Regions from separate parts of the Bradyrhizobium sp. STM 3566 genome, predicted to be linked through region 2. Evidence: predicted binding sites of a transcription regulator. Region 2 holds the regulator's gene; the other holds the start of a gene.
The links. Region 2 encodes PhoB, which activates phosphate uptake and scavenging genes when phosphate is short. Its sites were predicted from a motif close to TGTCATNNANCTGTCAT; they were not measured.
Positions count from the first base shown of each region.

Region 1: a site for PhoB is predicted at 4,390-4,406, ahead of P6U27_RS12380 (YbhN family protein). Genes of this name have one in related genera too.

Region 1 is NZ_CP120692.1:2,622,589-2,632,540, reverse strand. Features, by position in the region: gene P6U27_RS12395 (EAL domain-containing protein) at 1-2,094, opposite strand, end outside; gene P6U27_RS12390 (MFS transporter) at 2,366-3,586, shown strand; gene P6U27_RS12385 (ferritin-like domain-containing protein) at 3,644-4,150, opposite strand; gene P6U27_RS12380 (YbhN family protein) at 4,577-5,659, shown strand; gene P6U27_RS12375 (hypothetical protein) at 5,742-7,691, shown strand; gene P6U27_RS12370 (MFS transporter) at 8,012-9,364, shown strand; gene P6U27_RS12365 (LysR substrate-binding domain-containing protein) at 9,487-9,952, shown strand, end outside.
Region 2 is NZ_CP120692.1:7,563,582-7,573,533, forward strand. Features, by position in the region: gene argF (ornithine carbamoyltransferase) at 1-848, opposite strand, end outside; gene P6U27_RS35965 (aspartate aminotransferase family protein) at 848-2,056, opposite strand; gene P6U27_RS35970 (GcrA family cell cycle regulator) at 2,518-3,030, shown strand; gene phoB (phosphate regulon transcriptional regulator PhoB) at 3,291-3,998, opposite strand; gene phoU (phosphate signaling complex protein PhoU) at 4,014-4,730, opposite strand; gene pstB (phosphate ABC transporter ATP-binding protein PstB) at 4,742-5,563, opposite strand; gene pstA (phosphate ABC transporter permease PstA) at 5,560-6,405, opposite strand; gene pstC (phosphate ABC transporter permease subunit PstC) at 6,407-7,396, opposite strand; gene pstS (phosphate ABC transporter substrate-binding protein PstS) at 7,565-8,578, opposite strand; gene P6U27_RS36005 (ATP-binding protein) at 8,723-9,952, opposite strand, start outside.

The DNA.
Region 1 (9,952 bases), 2.9 Mb from region 2:
GAAATCGTCGAGCGAGATCCGCACGCCCATGGCGCGCAGCTCGTGCAGGGTCGTCAGCGTTGCCTCGCCGTTCTGGAGCAGCACCGATTCGGTGATCTCGAGCTCGAGACGGCGCGCATCAAGCCCCGAAGCGGTCAGCGCTTCGGTCACGGACGTGATCAGGTGCGGGCTCTTGAACTGCACCGGCGACAAATTGACGGCGACATCGACATCGTCGGGCCAGGTGGCTGCGTCGGTGCAGGCGGAGCGCAACACGAACTCGCCGAGCTGAACGATGAGCCCGGTCTCCTCGGCGAGCGGAATGAAGCTGATGGGTGCGATCAGCCCGCGCTGCGGATGGTGCCAGCGCAACAGCGCCTCGAAAGCAACGACGCGACCGCTGGCGACGTCGCGGATCGGCTGATAATAGACCTGAAACTCGTCGCGTTGCAGCGCCGCGCGCAGATCCATTTCCAACAGGCGCCGGGCTTGCGCGCGCGCATCCATGCCGGTCTCGAAGAAGCGATAGGTGCCGCGGCCGTCCGCCTTGGCGCGATAGAGCGCAAGGTCTGCGTTCTTCAACAGCTCATCCGGATTGCTGCCGTCCTGCGGCGACAGCGAGATGCCGATCGAGACGCCGATCACGATCTGATGGTCGTCTATCTCGTAGGGTGCCGAGATGACCTCGACGAGGCGCCCGGCGAGGGACCTCGCAGCGGTCTCCTCGGAACGTCCGATCTGGACCACCGCGAACTCGTCGCCACCGAGCCGCGCCACGGTGTCGTTCTCGCCGACGGTGGCCTTGAGCCTGCGGCCGACCTCCTTGAGCAGCGCATCGCCGATGGGATGGCCGAGCGAGTCGTTGATGTCCTTGAAGTGATCGAGATCGAGACAAAGCACGGCGAGCTGGTCGCCCGACTTGGTGCGACGCAGGCCCTGCTCGAGCTCCTCGTGGAACAGCACCCGGTTCGGCAGGCTGGTCAGCGCATCGTGGCGGGCCATGTGTGAGATCTTGGCCTGCGCCTCCAGCCATTCGGTGATGTCCTCGAAGGTGGCCACCCAGCCGCCGCCCTGCATCGGCTGGTTGACGACCCGGATCGAACGGCCCGACCGATTGACGATTTCGGTCGTGGTGCGGCCCTCGCGCGCGTCGGCGACGAGACGTGCGAAGAATTCATCGGCATTGCCCTGCCACTCGCCCTTGGCCTGCTCTTCCCGCAGCACGTCGACCAGCAGGCGACCGGTCAATGCAATGTCGGTGCGGCGGAGCATCGCGGCATAGCGCTCGTTGAACAGGATGATCTTGCCGTCCGCATCGAACATGCACAGTCCCTGCGACATGTTCTCCAGCGCGCTGTCCAACACGATCTGCTGGCGGCCCAGCTCGCCCTTGGCGCGGCGGTCGAGCAGCGCTGCTACCAGTGCGATCACGATGATCGCAGCCGCAGCACTCGCGGTGAAAACCGACAGCGATGTCGGCGGGATCGACAGTCCGCTGATCGCCAATGCCGGATCCGGCGTCAATTGCACTGCGCCCATAGCCGTGAAATGATGCGAGACGATGGCGATCGTCAGCAGCACAGTGGCGCCGAGCGCGCCGGACAAGCTTTCGCGTCGTCCAGCGACATGGAGTGCGAATGCACCGAAGACGAGCCCAAGCAGGATCGACGCGGCCACGGTGCCGGTTGCCCAGCTGACGCGCGCAGGGATCTCGAGGGCCATCATGCCGGTATAGTGCATCGCCGCCACGCCGCCTCCGACAATCGCCCCTCCGAGTGCAACGAGGCTGGGTCGCATGGTCGAAACCGCAACACTCAAGCCGACAAATGTGACGGCGATGGCGAAGATCAGCGATAGCAGCGTCACCGGCACGTTATAGGCGCCGACGGCACCCGGGCCGTACGCCAGCATGGCGATGAAATGCGTCGCCCAGATGCCGCAGCCGGCAACGACTGCGTCGAGCGTTAACCATACCAGGCGCCCCGATCCTCGCGTCGCGCGCGCCCGGTGAAACAGGCTGATTGCAGCCGAACTGGCGAGCAGGCAAACCGCGCCGCCAAGCGCGACCAGTCGCCAGTCGTGTTCATCCGTCAGACAGTAAAGCACCTGGTACATGAGCTTTCCCCAAACCTGCCATTACCAGAGCGGGCAAGTGGTGGATTTTGGGTAACGGAGGAGGACTGGCTTGCCGGATGGTGAACAGGCGCTTCCAGAATCAACCGTTCGTTGCGGTCCGAATGTCCTTCGCTGTCGTCTTTTCAACGGGGGATGGGCTCTGCCTGGATAGTCAATCTTCACGCGCGCAGGCCAGCCGCGCCGGCTGCACAGGGAACGGCGCATGATTGCTTCGAGTTGGGTGCCGTGAACCTACATCCAGGGGTCATGCATGGCGACGAAGCACACCTCCGTTCCATCACGCGCCGAGTCGGAGTTCAGCAGGACCGCGACCCTTGCAACCGTCGCCGCCCTGATCGCGGTGCTGTTTGCCGGCAGCACCGTGGTGACGCCCCTCTATGTGATATACGAGCGGCAGTTCGGCTTCGCGCAGGTCACCCTGACGCTGATCTACGCGGCCTATGTGATCGGCAATCTGGCAGCGCTGCTGGTGTTCGGGCGCATCTCCGACCAGATCGGCCGCCGCCGGACGGCCGCAATCGCAACGGCCATCGCCATCATCGGCGCGCTGGTGTTCCTGTTCGCGCACGGCATCGCGGCGCTCTATGTGGGGCGGGTGCTGAGCGGGTTGGCGATCGGGATCGGTGCGGGAACCGGCACGGCGTGGCTTTCGGAGTTGATCGACGAAACGGACAAATCCCGCGCCACCGTCGTCGCGACGTCCGCAAACTTCGCTGGCCTCGGTATCGGTGCGGTGATCGCGGGCCTGCTCGCCGACTACGCACCACATCCGTTGCGGACCCCTTTCATTGCCTATCTTGCGGCTCTCATGATGACGGTCATCCTGATCGCCTTTGCCGGCGAAACCGTTCCCCGGCCTCTCGATGCGCTCAGGCAGGTCTCGCTCCGTCCGCGCGCAGCCGTGCCCACCGCCATTCGCGCGGCGTTCGTCGCACCGGCGGTGACTGGCTTCGGCGCGATGGCTCTGGTGGCGTTCTTTGCCGCGCTGGTGCCGAGTGTGCTCGCCAACGAGCTGCACGAGACCAGCCACGCCATCGCGGGGGCCGTCTTCCTCGAGCTCGCTGCGACGGTTGCCATCGTCATCGCGCTGACGCGGCCGCTGCCGAGCCGGACGGCCATGCTGTGCTCGCTGGGCCTCATGCTCCCGAGCGTGTCATTGATCGTCGCCGCACAGTTCCAAGGCTCGCTCGCCCTGATGATCGCCGCGACCGCGCTATGCGGCGTCGCGGTGGGACTGGGTTATCGCGGCAGCCTGCAGGTGGTGAACCAGATCGCGCCGGAGGATCGTCGCGCGGAAGTGGTCTCGGCCTATTTCATCTGCGGCTTTCTCGGCAACGCCCTGCCGGTGATCGGCATCGGCGTGATCTCGACCCTGGCAAGCCCGCGTGTTGCGAGCCTGGTCTTCGCCGCGATGATCGCGGCCTTTGCCGTGATCGCGCTCGGCTTCGGCCTCAGATATTCGGATCGCTGAATCGAGAACGCCGCGCTGACGGCGCGGCGTTGCCGATATCGTTCCGCTACATTCGCCTCAGCTCGCCGCGCGCAGATTCACCTTGCTCTCCGCAAGCGCCGTCAGCTTCTTGTCGGTCGCCTTCTCTTCCTCGAGCGTCTTGGCCAGCACAGCCGCGCAGTCATTGCGGCCGAGCTGCTTGGCCCAGGCGATCAGGCTGCCGTAGCGGGCGATCTCGTAATGTTCGGCGGCCTGCGCCGCATTGATCAGGGCCGCATCCAGCACCGCCTGGTCCGCAACCTCACCCGCGGTCTCGTCGGCTTCCTCGATGATGCCGTCGATGGCCGGGCAGTCGACCGCCTTCACGGCGACGCCGTGCATCTTGAATACTTCCTCGAGCCGGGTGACGTGCTGATTGGTTTCCTCTAGGTGCGTCAAAAAGCCCTGTTTCAGCTGCGGATCGGTGGCCCTGCTTGCCATCTTCGGCAGCGCCTTGGTGAGCTGCTGCTCGGCATAATAGATGTCCTGGAGCTGATGCACGAACAGATCGTTCATGGTCTTGATGTCCTTTGTGAACAGTCCCATCGTTCCGGTCCTCTCGGTTTTGGGAACACGGAGGCGTCGGCTTGCATGAAAAGCCGCATATTCCGCCATGTTCGATTGCTGATCGAGCCTAACGAGCACGCGGTATCGACGTTCCAAAAAGGCCGATGACCACTTGCGCTGGAACAATGCGGACGGCGCCAAGATTTGAAATCATGCTGGCACACTAAGCGCGCGAGCGGAGCCGGTTTCACGACTCATATGCTTAAGGCGCACCCGATGTGAACCGCGTATGACAAAAGTGGCCGGTCCAACGCAGAACCTAATGTTGTCAAGGGCTGCACAAGCCGCTGTTTTTGCCTTAAATGAGCTGGATCATGCCTAGCGATCGATGCTTGCCTTTGGCCGTGATCGCGCCTGACCGGCCAATGCCTGGCCCGGTCGTCTTTGCCCCCGCCGGGAGGATGAATGCACGGACTGCTGCCCGCGCTGAAGCGCGGCTTCAAAAGATGGATCGGCTGGCGACGGCTCGGAATTGCCGCGAGCGTCTTCATCATCGCCTTCGCGATCACAACGCTGGTGCGGACCCTCAAGGGCATCGATACCGGGGTCATCCTGACCGCATTGACCGAGATTCCGCGCGGCAGTATCGGGCTGGCGGCGATCTGCGTCTTCTTTGCGTTCTGCACGCTGACCTTCTACGACTTTTTTGCGCTGCGAACGATCGGCAAGAAGCACGTGCCCTATCGCATCGCGGCGCTGTCCAGCTTCACGTCCTATTCGATCGGCCACAACATCGGCGCCACCGTCTTCACCGGCGGGGCAATCCGCTTCCGGATCTATTCGGACTACGGGCTGAACGCGATCGACGTCGCGAAGATCTGCTTCCTGTCGGGCCTGACCTTCTGGCTCGGTAACATCTTCGTGCTCTCGATCGGCATGGCCATCCATCCGGATGCCGCCTCCGCGATGGACCAGCTGCCCGCGCCGCTCAACCGCCTGATCGCGCTCGGCGGCCTCGCCTCGATCGGCGCCTATCTGGTCTGGCTCTGCATGGGCGCAAAGCGGCGCGAGCTCGGCCAGAAGGGCTGGAAGGTGGTGCTGCCATCGGCGCCGCTGACATTGGTGCAGATCCTGATCGGCGTGGTCGATCTCGGCTTCTGCGCCACCGCCATGTACCTCTTGATGCCGGCCAGCCCGCCGATCGACTTCATGTCGCTCGCCGTCGTGTTCATTCTGGCGACCCTGATCGGCTTTGCCAGCCACGCGCCCGGCTCGATTGGCGTGTTCGATGCAGCCATGCTGGTGGCGCTGCCGGAATTCGGCCGCGAACAGCTGCTGGCGACGCTGCTGGTGTTCCGTCTTCTCTATTTCGTGATCCCGTTCGCCCTTGCCATCTCCATCATGGGCGCGCGCGAGCTCTGGATGAACGTGGTCAAGCCGTGGCAGGAACGACGGCGGCTGGCGGAGGCCTGCGCGCAGGCCAACCTGCCCAAGCAGGTGACGACCATGGAACGTGAGCGGTCGCTGCGCCAAGTCGCCAAGCGCTAGGTCTCCCCTGAGACAAAGGTTGCAGGCGGGTGAGCAATGCTCTCTTATTTCCGCCTCAACTTTGCCGTTGAAGACGCGGGCCATGTTCCGATCATCGCTTAAAACCCTCTCCGCAGGCGCCCTGCTGCTTGTCGGGTTGCTGACGATTTTGCCGCCCGAGCCCGCTGCCGCACAGGACGATGCCTTGCAAATCACCTGGGAGGTACGTAACCGCTTCCGGCTGTTCCGTGAGGAGCGCGACTTCCTGCTCCATGTCGAAAACGCGCGTAACCGCAGCATCCTTGCCGCCGAGCAGTCACTGGAGCTCCAGAGCGAGGGCCGCGGCTGGGCCCGCAACATGGTCAACCGCCTGTGCATCGACCTCCAGGGCCGGGTCAACCAGCCTTGCACCCGCGACAACGTCAAAGAGAACTACATTACACCGATCGACCATCCGGTGACGGTACGCCTGACCGGCGCGGTGCCGGTCGGCGCCATCTGCACCTGGTCGTTCGATGATGGCGATGGACCGCAAGCCTCGACCTTCGACTGCGCCGAGCCGATCAATTTGCGCGTCCGCTACGGCAAGCCGACGGTCGCGACCGTCGACGTCTCAGCCGGCTCCGATCCGACCCAGCGGGTCCAGACCGAGATTCAGGTCCGCGACATCTTCGTCGCTGGCCTAGGGGATAGCATCGCCTCCGGCGAAGGCAATCCGGATCGGCCGCTGGCACTGGCAGATGAAGGATTTTGCTTCCGCTCCTATCTCGGCACTGCAGGCGCGCAGTATTACCGGCCGAGCCGCCATGGCTTCAAGGGCGGTCGCGCCTGTGAGGCGCCGGATACGCTCGCCAACTGGCAACGTTACAGCGCGCTCTGGTTCAACGCACCTTGCCATCGCTCGCTCTACAGCTATCAGGCGCGTACCGCGCTGGCGCTCGCCGTGCGCTATACCCACATCGCCGTGACCTTCCTGCCGCTCGCCTGCACCGGCGCCAGCATTGGCGACGGGCTGCTCGGCTCACAGCGCGCCCGCGAATGCCCGCCCGGCAAGACCGGTGTCTGCAACACCAGCGTGAACGCGCAGCTCGCCGAGCTGCGCGAAGCGCTCACCGCGGCAAAGAAACGCCAGCCCGACCGCACGCTCGATCTCGTGCTGCTGTCGGTCGGCGCCAACGACGTCTATTTCTCCGGCCTCGTCGCCGACGTCATCGTCGACACTGCGACCGAGCGCACGCTGTTCCGCCGCTCCGGCGTGATGGCCAGCGTCGATGATTCCCGCGATGCGCTGCAGCGCGAGCTGCCGCAGAACTTCGTCAAGTTGCGCGAGGCGCTGAAGCCGCTCGTCGGCGGCGACCTCTCGCATGTGGTCTATGTCTCCTATGCCAATCCTGCGCTCGCCGACGGCGGCGTGCCCTGCCGCGGCGGCCGCGCCGGCTTCGACATCCATCCGTCCTTCAACGCCGACCCGCAGCGCCTCGCCCGCGTCTCCACCTTCGTCGACACGGAATTCCTGCCGCAACTGAAGGGACTCGCTACCTGCACCCGCGGCGCGCTGTGCCGCGATCCCGAATCCGACCGCATGACCTTCGTCGACGGGCACCAGGCCGCGTTCGCCGATCACGGCTTCTGCGCCCATTCCGGCAGCGATCCCGAATTCGACCGCAGCTGCTTTGCCGAGAACGGCCAGAGCTTCAATCCTGATATCGTCAGCGCAGCGAGCCAGCCGATGCTGTGCGGTCGCGGCGCCTCGGAATATCGCGCCTACCTGCCCCGCGCGCGCTGGATCCGCGATGCCAACGACAGCTATTTTGCTGCGATGACCTATCCGCAGGGCCTGCCCGCGGCGAGCCAGCCGACCGACATCCACGACGCGACCTGGGGCGTGCTGTCCGCCGTTTATGGCGGCGCCGTGCATCCGAGCGCCGAAGGCCACGCCGCGATGGCGGATGCGGCACTGCCGGCTGCAAGCGCCGTGCTCGGGCTCGACGCGGTGCCTCCCAACGTGACGCGAGGATTTCTGCCTCAGCTGCTGCCGAGCGCGCAGCAGTAGCACGACGCTCCTTCCACTTACTCGGTGTCATCGCCCGACTTGATCGGGCGATCTGGTACGCCGTGACAGCAGTGATTCAATCGAGAGGCCGCGGCGTACTGGATTCCCCGCTTTTGCGGGGAATGACAGCGGTATGCGGAGCACGAGCTCGCGCATCATCAAAGCTTGCGCGTTCGCCATCACCACGAACGTCCCCTCACCTGCCGTTCCATCAATCCAAAAACGGCATCGATCGATACTCCCTTGAACTTGGACACCCCGCCGCGCGCACCTCTAGGACTCGGGTCGAGGAAAACATTTCGACTTCGAGGAGGCGCGTGATGAGCGCAGTGGTGTCCGCAGCGGACGTGAGTAGGTCTCGCGTCAGGCTGTTCATCGTGACCATGTTGTTCCTGGTCACCACCGTGAATTATGCCGACCGCGCTACGCTCTCGATCGCGGGTCCCGCGCTCTCGAAAGAGCTGAATCTCGATCCCGTCGCCATGGGCTGGATCTTCTCGGCCTTCGGCTGGTCCTATGTCGTGGCGCAGGTGCCGGGCGGCTGGCTGCTCGACCGCTACGGCTCGCGCCTCGTCTATGCCTTCAGCATCATCATCTGGTCGCTGTTCACGCTGATGCAGGGCTGGGTCGGCTTCCTCAGCGCCGGCGCTGCCATCGTCGTGCTGTTTGCGCTTCGCCTGCTTGTCGGCATTGCGGAGGCGCCTTCCTTCCCGGCGAATGCGCGCATCGTCGCGGCCTGGTTTCCCGGCAATGAACGCGGCACCGCATCCGCCTTCTTCAACTCCGGCCAGTACTTCGCCACTGTGATCTTCGCGCCGCTGATGGGCTGGATCGCGCACACCTACGGCTGGCGCTTCGTGTTCTTCGTGATGGGCGCGCTCGGCATCGTCATGGGCCTCGTCTGGCTCAGGACCATCTATGGCCCGAAGGAGCACCCTTCGATCAACGAGGCTGAGTTCGACTACATCAGGGAAGGTGGCGCGCTGGTCGATCTCGACGCGCCCAAGGATGATCGGCTGCGCGCGCGTGCGCCCGAGGCCGGCTCCGGCTGGGACCACATCCGCCAGCTGCTTTCCAATCGCATGATGCTCGGCGTCTATCTCGGCCAGTACTGCATCAACACGCTGACCTATTTCTTCCTGACCTGGTTTCCGGTCTATCTCGTCAAGGAACGCGGGCTGTCGGTCCTGCAAGCGGGCTTCGTCGCGACGCTACCCGCTCTGTGCGGCTTCATCGGCGGCGTGCTCGGCGGCATCATCTCGGACGCGATCCTGCGCCGGACCGGCTCGCTGACCATGGCGCGCAAGATCCCGATCGTGGGCGGCATGCTGCTGTCGATGTCGATCATCGCCTGCAACTATGTCGAGGGACAGGCGCTGGTGGTCGGCTTCATGGCGCTCGCCTTCTTCGGCAAGGGCATCGGCGCGCTCGGCTGGGCGGTCGTCTCCGACACCTCGCCGAAGGAAGCCGGCGGCATCTCCGGCGGCCTGTTCAATACCTTCGGCAACCTGTCCTCGATCACCACGCCGATCGTGATCGGCTACATCCTGGCCGCGACCGGCTCGTTCAACGGCGCGCTGGTGTTCGTCGGCCTCAACGCGCTAGTGGCCGTCTTCGCCTATCTCGTCATCGTCGGCAAGATCGAGCGGGTGACGCTGAAACGTTCCTCCTGAGGGCTCCCATGGGAGCTTGACCAGGCAACTCAACGGCGGCTTCACGGCCGCCGTCTTTGTTTTGGGGATGATCGATGCTAGAAGTGCCGGCGAAACGCCTTATTCATCTAAGGCATGTATCGATGTTCGACCTCAACCAGCTCCGCTGTTTCGTCACGGTGGCGGAGGAACTGCATTTCGGCCGCGCCGCCGCGCGGCTGAACATGACCCAGCCGCCGCTGTCCCGGCAGATCCAGGTGCTCGAGCACATCATCGACGCGCCGCTCTTGGAGCGTACCAGCCGCTCGGTGCGCCTGACACCTGCGGGACGCAGCTTCCTGCCGGAGGCGCGGCGCATCCTCAAGCTTGCGGAAAGCGCCTCGCAAGTTGCCCGCCGCATCGCGCTCGGCAAGACCGGCTCGCTCAAGATCGGCTTCACCGCGGCCGCCGCCTACGGCTTCCTGCCCGAGCTCGTCGCCGCCTGCCGTGCCAAGCTGCCCGAGGTGGACTTCTCGCTGAAGGAGATGGTGTCGGGCGACCAGTTCGAGGCGCTGACCTCGGGCCAGATCGACGCCGGCCTGCTCAGGCCGCCGATCGCGCGGCCCGAGC
Region 2 (9,952 bases):
ACCGATTGCGGGCCATCGATCACCTCGTCGGTGACCTCCTCGCCGCGATGGGCGGGCAGGCAGTGCATGAACAGCGCGTCGGGCTTGGCGAGCGACATCAGCTTGGCATTGACCTGGTAGGGCTTGAGAACGTTGTGGCGGTGCTCACCCTCCTTGTCGCCCATCGACACCCAGGTGTCGGTGACGACGCAATCGGCGCCGCGCACCGCGGCTTCCGGATCGTTGCCGAGCACGATCGGCGCGCCAGTCGCCTTGATCCAGTCGCGCATCGCCTTTTTCGGCGCGAGCTCCGGAGGCGTTGCGACGTTGAGCTGGAATTTGAAACGCTCGGCGGCATGGGCCCAGGACGCCAGCACGTTGTTGTCGTCGCCGGTCCAGGCCACGGTCTTGCCCTCGATCGGGCCGCGATGCTCCTCATAAGTCATGAGGTCGGCCATCACCTGGCACGGATGCGAGCGCCGCGTCAGGCCGTTGATGACGGGCACGGTGGCGTTGGCCGCAAGCTCCAGCAGCGCATCGTGATTGAGGATGCGGATCATGATGGCGTCGACATAGCGCGACAGCACGCGCGCGGTGTCGGCGATGGTCTCGCCGCGGCCGAGCTGCATCTCGGCGCCGGTGAGCATGATCGCCTCGCCGCCGAGCTGGCGCATGCCGACGTCGAACGAGACGCGGGTGCGGGTCGAGGGACGCTCGAAAATCATCGCCAGCGTCTTGCCTTCGAGCGGTCTCACCGGCTGATGCGCCTTCTGCTTCGCCTTCATGGCGGAAGAGGCGGCGAGCATGCTCTTGAGCTCCGACAGCGGCAGCTCGTTGATATCCAGAAAGTGCTTCGGCGACTTGCTCATCAACTTGCCACCCGCTTGGTCTGACTGGACGAGATCGCAGCGCAGGCGCGCTCCAACCGTCCGACGCTGTCCTCGATCTCCGCCTCGGTGACGATCAAGGGTGGCAGGAAGCGCACGACATTGTCGCCAGCCCCGACCGTGAGCAGTTTTTGGCCGCGCAGCGCCGCGACGAGATCGCCCGAGGGCACCACGGCCTTGATGCCGATCAGGAGGCCCTCGCCACGCACCTCGCTGACGACATCGGGATGACGGTCGATCACGGAGGCGAGCTTCTGCTTGAGCAGCAGCGACATCTTCTGCACGTGATCGAAGAAGCCGGGCTTGAGCATGACGTCGAGCACGGCGTTCGCAGCCGAGATCGCGAGCGGATTGCCGCCGAAGGTCGAGCCGTGCGAGCCGGGCCCCATGCCAGCGGCCGCCTCCGCGGTCGCCAGCACCGCGCCGATCGGGAAGCCGCCGCCGAGCGCCTTGGCGAGCGACATCACGTCGGGCGTGACGCCGGTGCGCCGATAGGCGAAGAGATCGCCGGTGCGGCCCATGCCGGTCTGCACCTCATCGAAGGCGAGCAATATGCCGTGCTCGTTGCAGAGCTCGCGCAGCGCCTTCAGGAAGCCGGGAGGCGCAGAACGAACGCCACCCTCGCCCTGGATCGGCTCGATCAGGATGCCGGCGGTGTGCGGGCCGATCGCCTTCCTCACGGCGTCGAGGTCGCCATGTGGCACTTGGTCGAACCCGTCCATCGGCGGACCGAAGCCCTCGAGATATTTTGCAGATCCGGTGGCGGCGAGCGTCGCCAGCGTGCGGCCGTGGAAGGCGCCCTCGAAGGTGATGATGCGGTAGCGATCCGGATGTCCCTCGGAGAAGTGATGATGGCGCACCAGCTTGATCACGCCTTCCAGTGCCTCGGCGCCGGAATTGCAGAAGAACACGAAGTCCGCGAAGCTTTCCTTGCACAGACGCGCCGCGAGCTTCTCGCCGTCCGGGCTCTGGAACAGGTTCGACATGTGCCAGAGCTTCGTCGCCTGCTCCTGCAACGCCTTGACCAGCGCGGGATGGACATGGCCGAGCGCATTCACCGCCACGCCCGAGGTGAAATCGAGATAGCGGTCGCCATTGGCCGCGATCAGCCAGCAGCCTTCGCCGCGCTCGAAACCGAGGTCGGCCCTGGCGAAAACGGGAAGCAAATGCGGCGCGGCGCTGTCAGTCATGACGTCACTTGAATGTTGCGGACGGTGTGAGACGTGCATTGCGCAACGCACCATCAACCGGCCCCGGAAAACGAAACGTGCCGCCTTTTAAGGGCGGCACGTGAGACTATCTTATGCCTGGCAAGACGGGTGTCAATGCCGCCCGGAAAGCCTCGCGAAACGCTGAATCCGTAGTCTTGCGGTGCCGATTTTGCGGGGTTTTCACCACGGAACATGTGGAAGCGAGTCGGCGGACTCTTGCGCGGGAGTCACGCCATATTGTAGCGTTTGGACTGTCAGATACGACATCTCGTGCAGCGGTTCTGATCCCAAGAGTCCTCATGTACCGGCGTAAACGTTCGGGCGTCCTTGAGCGCGCCCGGCGAGCCTTAAGGGATTCGGGCGGCACGGGTTTTTCAAGGCTTTAGGCATTCGCTGCGAAGGCCAGAGGTTGGCAGGCGCGCAGCGAGGGAAAGGGTGCAATGACGGTTTTGACCTGGTCCGATGATCGCGTCGAGCAGCTGAAAAAGCTCTGGGAGGCCGGACTTTCGGCCAGCCAGATCGCGGCGGAGCTCGGCAATGTGACCCGCAATGCCGTGATCGGCAAAGTGCATCGGCTCGGTCTGTCCGGCCGCGCCAAGAGCCCTTCATCGGCAGCGCCCCGGCCGCGCAAGGCGCGGCCCGCGCAGCACATGATGCGGGTGACCCGCCCCGTCGCACGCGGCAACACCGCGCTGGCGCAGGCCTTCGAGGTCGAGGTGGAGGCCGAACCTGTCACCTACGACAACGTGGTGCCGATGAGCCAGCGGCTGTCGCTGCTGGAATTGAACGAGGCGACCTGCCACTGGCCGGTCGGCGATCCCTCGAGCCCGGATTTCTTCTTCTGCGGCGGCAAGGCGCTCTCCGGCCTGCCCTACTGCGCACAGCATTCGCGCGTGGCCTATCAACCCACAGCGGATCGTCGCCGCGCGCCGGCGAAGCCGGGCACGCGGTGAGTTTGTTGATCTAGCTGATTGCAACGACGGCGCCGTCACACGCTGACGGCTCAACATACCCGAAGTCGTCCCGGCAAGCGCGCCACAAGCGCGCGCAGATCCGGGACCAATAGCCACCGCAAGACGTGGTTACGGGGACTCCGAGTTACCCTTTCGCAAAACAATCACGTCCTGTCGTTATGGGTCCCGAATCTGCGCGCGCCTGTCCGGGACGACACTGAGGCTATGGCAGCAGCCCGCTAAAGCAACGCCAGCAAACCCTACGTCTGCTCTGCCTTCGCGAAACGATCGTCCAGCGCATAGCCGGCGCCGCGAACGGTGCGGATCGGGTCCTGCTCGCGGCCGAGATTGAGCAGCTTGCGCAGGCGGCCGATATGGACGTCGACGGTGCGCTCGTCGATGTAGATGTCGCGGCCCCAGACACTGTCGAGCAGCTGCTCGCGCGAGAACACGCGGCCGGGATGCTCCAGGAAGAACTCCAAGAGGCGATATTCGGTCGGGCCGAGATCGATCGGCCGGCCCGAACGCGCTACGCGGCGCTTGTCGCGATCGAGCTCGATATCGCCATAGGCGAGCACGGTGGCGAGCCGCTCGGGGCTCGCGCGCCGCAAGAGGCCCTTCACGCGCGCGAGCAGCTCCGGCACCGAGAACGGCTTGACGATGTAGTCGTCGGCACCGGTCGCAAGTCCACGCACCCGCTCGCTTTCCTCGCCGCGCGCCGTGAGCATGATGATCGGCAGCTGCTTGGTCTCGGGACGGGTACGAAGCCGCCGGCACAGCTCGATGCCTGACAGGCCCGGCAGCATCCAGTCGAGCACGATCAGATCGGGAATGTGCTCCTTGAGGCGGGTGTCGGCGTCATCGCCGCGCATCACCGTCTCGACGTCATAGCCGTCGCCTTCGAGGTTGTAGCGGAGAAGCTCGGTGAGAGCTTCCTCGTCCTCAACCACCATAATGCGTGCGCCCATGTTGTCGTCGCTCCCTTAGGTATTCGGCACCGTCGTGGCGAAGGTCGTCATGTCGCCCTTCGGCCGCTTGTCGGTGATCGCCTGGCCCTCGATCATGTAGAACACGGTCTCGGCGATGTTGGTGGCGTGATCGCCGATCCGCTCGATGTTCTTGGCGCAGAACATCAGGTGGATGCAGAACGAGATGTTGCGCGGGTCCTCCATCATATAGGTGAGGAGTTCGCGGAACAGCGAGGTGCAGATGGCGTCGACCTCCTCGTCGCCCTTCCACACCGCCATCGCCGCCGGCAGATCGTGCGCGGCATAGGCGTCCAGCACCGACTTGACCTGCTGCTGCACGAGATCGGTCATGTGTTCCAGGCCGCGGAACAGCTTGAGCGGATGGAAATCCGTCTCCAGCGCGGCGACGCGCTTGCCCATGTTCTTGGCGAGGTCGCCGATGCGCTCCAGATCGGTCGCGACGCGCATGGCGCCGACGATCTCGCGCAGATCCACCGCCATCGGCTGGCGGCGGGCGATGGTGAGCACGGCACGCTCCTCGATGCGTTTCTGCAGCGCGTCGAGCTCGGCATCGGTGGTGACGACGCGCTGCCCGAGCGTGACGTCGCGGCGGATCAGCGCGTCGACGGAATCGACGATCATGCGCTCGGCGATGCCGCCCATCTCGGCGACCAGGCGGGTGAGCTCCTGGAGGTCGGTGTCGAAGGCCTTTGCGGTATGTTCAGAACCCATGTTCCGTCTCCTCAGCCGAACCGGCCGGTAATGTAATCCTGCGTGCGCCGGTCGCTCGGCGACGTGAATATCTTGCTGGTGTCGTCGAACTCGATCAACTCGCCGAGATACATGAAGGCCGTCTTGTCGGAGACGCGCGCCGCCTGCTGCATGTTGTGGGTGACGATCGCGATCGTGTAGTTCTCGGACAGTTCCTGGATCAGCTCCTCGACCTTGGCGGTCGAGATCGGGTCGAGCGCCGAGCAGGGCTCGTCGAACAGGATCACCTCGGGCCGCACTGCGACGGTGCGGGCGATGCAGAGGCGCTGCTGCTGGCCGCCGGAGAGCGACAGGCCGGAGGCATTGAGCTTGTCCTTGACCTCGTTCCACAGCGCGCCGCCGCGCAGCGCCTTCTCGACGCGGTCATCCATCTCAGACTTCGAGATCTTCTCATACAGACGAATGCCGAAGGCGATGTTCTCATAGATCGTCATCGGGAACGGTGTCGGCTTCTGGAACACCATGCCGACCCGCGCCCGCAGCAGGTTGAGATCCAGCTTGGGGTCGAGGATGTTGGTGTGGTCGAGCAGCAGCTGGCCGGTGGCGCGCTGGCCCGGATAGAGATCGTACATCCTGTTGAAGATGCGCAGCAGGGTCGACTTGCCGCACCCAGACGGGCCGATGAACGCCGTGACACGGTTGGTGCCGAGCGCCAGGTTGATGTTCTTCAGCGCGTGGTGCTCGCCGTAGTAGAAATTCAGGTTGCGCGCGGTGACCTTGGCGGGCGCCTCGGGCAGCAGCTGCGAGCCGGGATGAACGGTCGGCGCGCTCACGGAAACAGACATTTCACTCATTTTGCAGTCCTCTCGGCGCCGATGATGCGCGCGCCAATGTTCAGGGCAAGCACGGTCAGGGTGATCAGCAGCGCGCCGCTCCAGGCGAGCTGCTTCCAGTAGGCGTAGGGGCTCTGCACGAAGTTGTTGATGGTGACCGGCAGGTTGGCCATCGTCTTGTTCAGGCCAAGGCTGAAGAACTGGTTCGACAGCGCAGTGAACAACAGCGGCGCGGTCTCGCCGGCGACGCGGGCCGTGGCGAGCAGCACGCCGGTGATGAGGCCGGAGCGCGCGGCGCGATAGGCGATCCGCTTGATCACCAGCGAGCGCGGCAGGCCCAGTGCGCTGGCGGCTTCGCGCAGCGGGTTCGGCACCAGCAGCAACATGTCTTCCGTGGTGCGCACCACGACCGGGATCACGATGACGGCGAGCGCGAGGCTGCCTGCGATCGCCGAGAAGCCGCGCATCGGCACCACCACCGCGCCGTAGATGAACAGGCCGATGATGATCGAGGGCGCCGACAAGAGGATGTCGTTGATGAAGCGGATCACCGAGGTCAGCTTGTCGTTGCGGCCGTATTCGGCAAGATAGGTGCCGGCGAACAGGCCGAGCGGCGCGCCGATGCCGACGCCGAGCACGGTCATGATCAGCGAGCCGACGATGGCGTTGAGCAGGCCGCCCTCGGTCGAGCCCGGCGGCGGCGTATTCTCGGTGAAGACCTGCAGGTTCAGGCCGGCCAGACCGTTGTAGAGCAGCGTGATCAGGATCAGCGCGAGCCAGGTGACACCGAAGGCGGCGGCGCCGATGCAGAGCCCGCGGATGACGATGTCCTTGCGGCGGCGGCGTGAATAGATCGGATTCATGTCACTTCCCCGCCTTCTTTTCCAGACGCAGCAGCATCAGCCGCGCGGCCGCGAGCACGAAGAACGTCAGCACGAACAGGAGCAAGCCGAGCAGGATCAGGCCGGACTGATGCAGGCCGTCGCTCTCGGCGAACTCGGAGGCGATCGCTGCCGAGATCGTGGTGCCCGGGGCGAAGATCGACGAGGAGATCCGGAACGAGTTGCCGATGATGAAGGTCACCGCCATGGTCTCGCCGAGCGCGCGGCCCAGCGCCAGCATGACGCCGCCGATGATGCCGACGCGGGTGTAGGGGATCACGACGCTGCGGACGACTTCCCAGGTGGTGCAGCCGACGCCATAGGCGGCTTCCTTCAAGACCGGCGGCACAGTCTTGAACACGTCGACCGAGATCGAGGTGATGAAAGGCAGCACCATGATGGCGAGGATCAGCGCGGCGTTGAACAGGCTGAGATAGGACGGAGGACCTGCGAAGATCGCGCCCAGCACGGGAACACCGTCGAACACCCGGATCATGAAGGGCTGGAAGGTGTTGGCCAGGAACGGGCCCAGCACGAAGAAGCCCCACATGCCGTAGATGATCGAGGGAATGCCGGCGAGCAGCTCGACCGCCATGCCGATCGGGCGGCGCAGCCATTGCGGGCAGAGCTCGGTGAGGAAGATGGCAATGCCGAGACCGACGGGAATCGCGATCAGCATCGCGATGAAGGAGGTGACGAGCGTACCGTACATCGGCCCGAGCGCGCCGAGCACGGGCGGATCGGCCGACGGCGCCCAGCGCTGCGTCCACAGGAAGGAGATGCCGTATTCCTTCATCGCCGGGAACGCACCGACGATCAGCGAGATGATGATGCCGCCGAGGATCAGCAGCACCGAGATGGCGGACAACCGCGTGATCCAGTAGAAGGTGACGTCGCCGAGCTTGAACGCGCTCAAGGCCTTGGCGCGGTCATACGGTCCGGCGTCGTCGATTACATCGCTCTGAACGGCCATCTCTGCCACGCCGATCCCCTGTACCAAAGAATACACGTTTTATTGGGTCTCGTGCCCCGGACGCGGTGCGAAGTGCCGCGCCGCGTCCAGGGCCCAGTTCTTGTGGGTCCCGGCGCTGCGGAGCAGCACTTGCGTGCTGCACCGCGTCCGGGACGCGAGAGGAGAGCCTCAGCTCTTGATCTCGGCAGCCCAGGTCTTCTCGATCAGCTGGACGACGCTGTCCGGCATCGGGATGTAGTCGAGCTCCTCGGCCGCCTTGCCGCCGTTCTTGAACGCCCAGCGGAAGAACTTGATGGCTTCCTGCGAGGCCGCCTTGTCGGTGGCTTCCTTGTGCATGAGGATGAAGGTCGCTGCGGTGATCGGCCAGGACTTGTCGCCGGGCTGATCGGTCAGGATGACGTAGTAGCCGGGCGCCTTGGCCCAGTCGGCGTTGGAGGCGGCCGCCTGGAAGGCTTCGACGGTCGGCTGCACCGGCTTGCCGGCCTTGTTGACGAGACCGGTGTAGGTCAGCTTGTTCTGCTTGGCATAGGCATACTCGACATAGCCGATCGAGTTCTTGGTCTGGCTGATGTTGCCCGACACGCCTTCGTTGCCCTTGGCGCCGACGCCGACCGGCCACTCGACCGCGGTGCCCTCGCCGACCTTGCTCTTCCAATCCGCGCTGGCCTTGGAGAGATAGTTGGTGAAGTTGAAGGTGGTGCCCGAGCCGTCCGAGCGGCGGACCACGGTGATCGGCTCCGACGGCAGCTTCACGTTCGGATTGAGCTTCTTGATCGCGGCGTCGTCCCACTTGGTGATCTTGCCGAGATAGATATTGGCCAGGATTTCGCCATCGAACACCATCTCGCCGGGCTTCACGCCCTCGATGTTGACGACGGGAACGATGGCGCCCATCACCATCGGCCACTGGACGAGGCCGTCCTTCTCGAGCTGCTCGGCCTTGAGCGGCGCGTCGCTGGCGCCGAAGGTCACGGTCTTGGCCTGGATCTGCTTGATGCCGCCGCCCGAGCCGATCGACTGGTAGTTCAGACCGTTGCCGGTCTCTTTTTTGTAGGCGTCAGCCCATTTCGAATAGATCGGGAACGGGAACGTCGCGCCGGCACCGGTGATATCGGCCGCAAAGGCTGCCGTCGTCGATGCGGCGACCAAGCCGGCAGCGACGACCGTTTTGAGGAAATTCATGCTGGTCTCCATACAGGGGAGCGAAGCGCCATCCGCGCCCGATCGCGCTCCCCGCACCGCCCCTTTAGGAACGGTCGGCTGTGCTTTTACGAAGGTTTCGTGACAGTTGGATGACACAATCAAGCGATTGAAATCGCTAGAATTTCAGGCCTGCACCGAAGTCCTCGCCTGGGGAAAACAGGCCGTGAAAGTGGCGCCCTGCCTAGGCACGCTTTCGATCAGAAGCCGGCCGCGGTGGCGGTTAAGAATATGTTTCACCAGCGATAATCCGAGCCCGGTGCCGCCTTGCGAGCGGCTGTCGCCGACGTCGACCCGGTAGAAGCGCTCGGTCAACCGCGGCAGGTGCTCCGGCGCAATGCCCGGGCCGAAATCGCGGACCATGACGCGGATTTCCTGACCTCCGTCAGCGGCCGCGCTTGATGTCAGCGACACGATGACGCGTCCGCCCGAGGCCCCGTATTTGAGCGCGTTCTCGATCAGGTTCTCGAACAGGCGGAGTAGCTCCTCGCGGTCGCCCGCGATCATCACCGGCGGCTCCGGCAGATGGATCTCGACCTCGACCTGGCGCTCACGTGCCAGTGGCTCGAGCCCGTCGGCGACCTGGCGGATGATCGGCACGAGATCGACCAGGGTGTCGGGGCGGACATGGGCCGACAACTCGACCCGCGACAACGACAGGAGATCGTCGATCAGGCGCGCCATGCGGGTGGCCTGGTTGTGCATGATGCCGAGGAAGCGTTCCCGCGCCTTCGGATCGTCCTTGGCCTGGCCCTGCAGGGTGTCGATGAAGCCCGACAGCGCGGCTAGCGGCGTGCGCAGCTCGTGGCTGGCATTGGCGACGAAGTCGGCGCGCATTTCCTCGACCCGGCGCAGCGGCGTCTGATCGTGGAAGGTCATCAGCATGCACTTGTCGGCGCCCCCGAAGCTGGTCGGCACTGGCACCGGCGTGATCATGAGCTCCATCCATCGATCGACCGGAACATGGTCGAGATAGGTCGCGCGCCGCGGCTCCGTGGTCGCGATCGCCTCGCGCAGCGCCGTGATGATCTCCGGCGAGCGCAGCGCGAACTGGGCGAGCTCGTTCCGGCGCAGCGCCGGCGCGAGCTGGGCGGCGGCGGCGTTGAGGTGGATGACGCGGCCGGCGCGGTCGAGCAGCACCGCCGGATCGGGCATGCCGGCGACCACGGCGGCCACCGCCGCGCTCTCGACCGGGTTGATGCGGCTGACGTCGTCGCGGGAAGCGGCAGGATCGTGCAGCCGCCACGGGATCAGGGCAGCCGCCGCGATGCAGAGGAACACGATTGCGGCGTGCAGCGCCGACAATTCGCCGAGCGAGACCACGACGGACAGCGCCAGCGCCGCGGCGATCAGGAT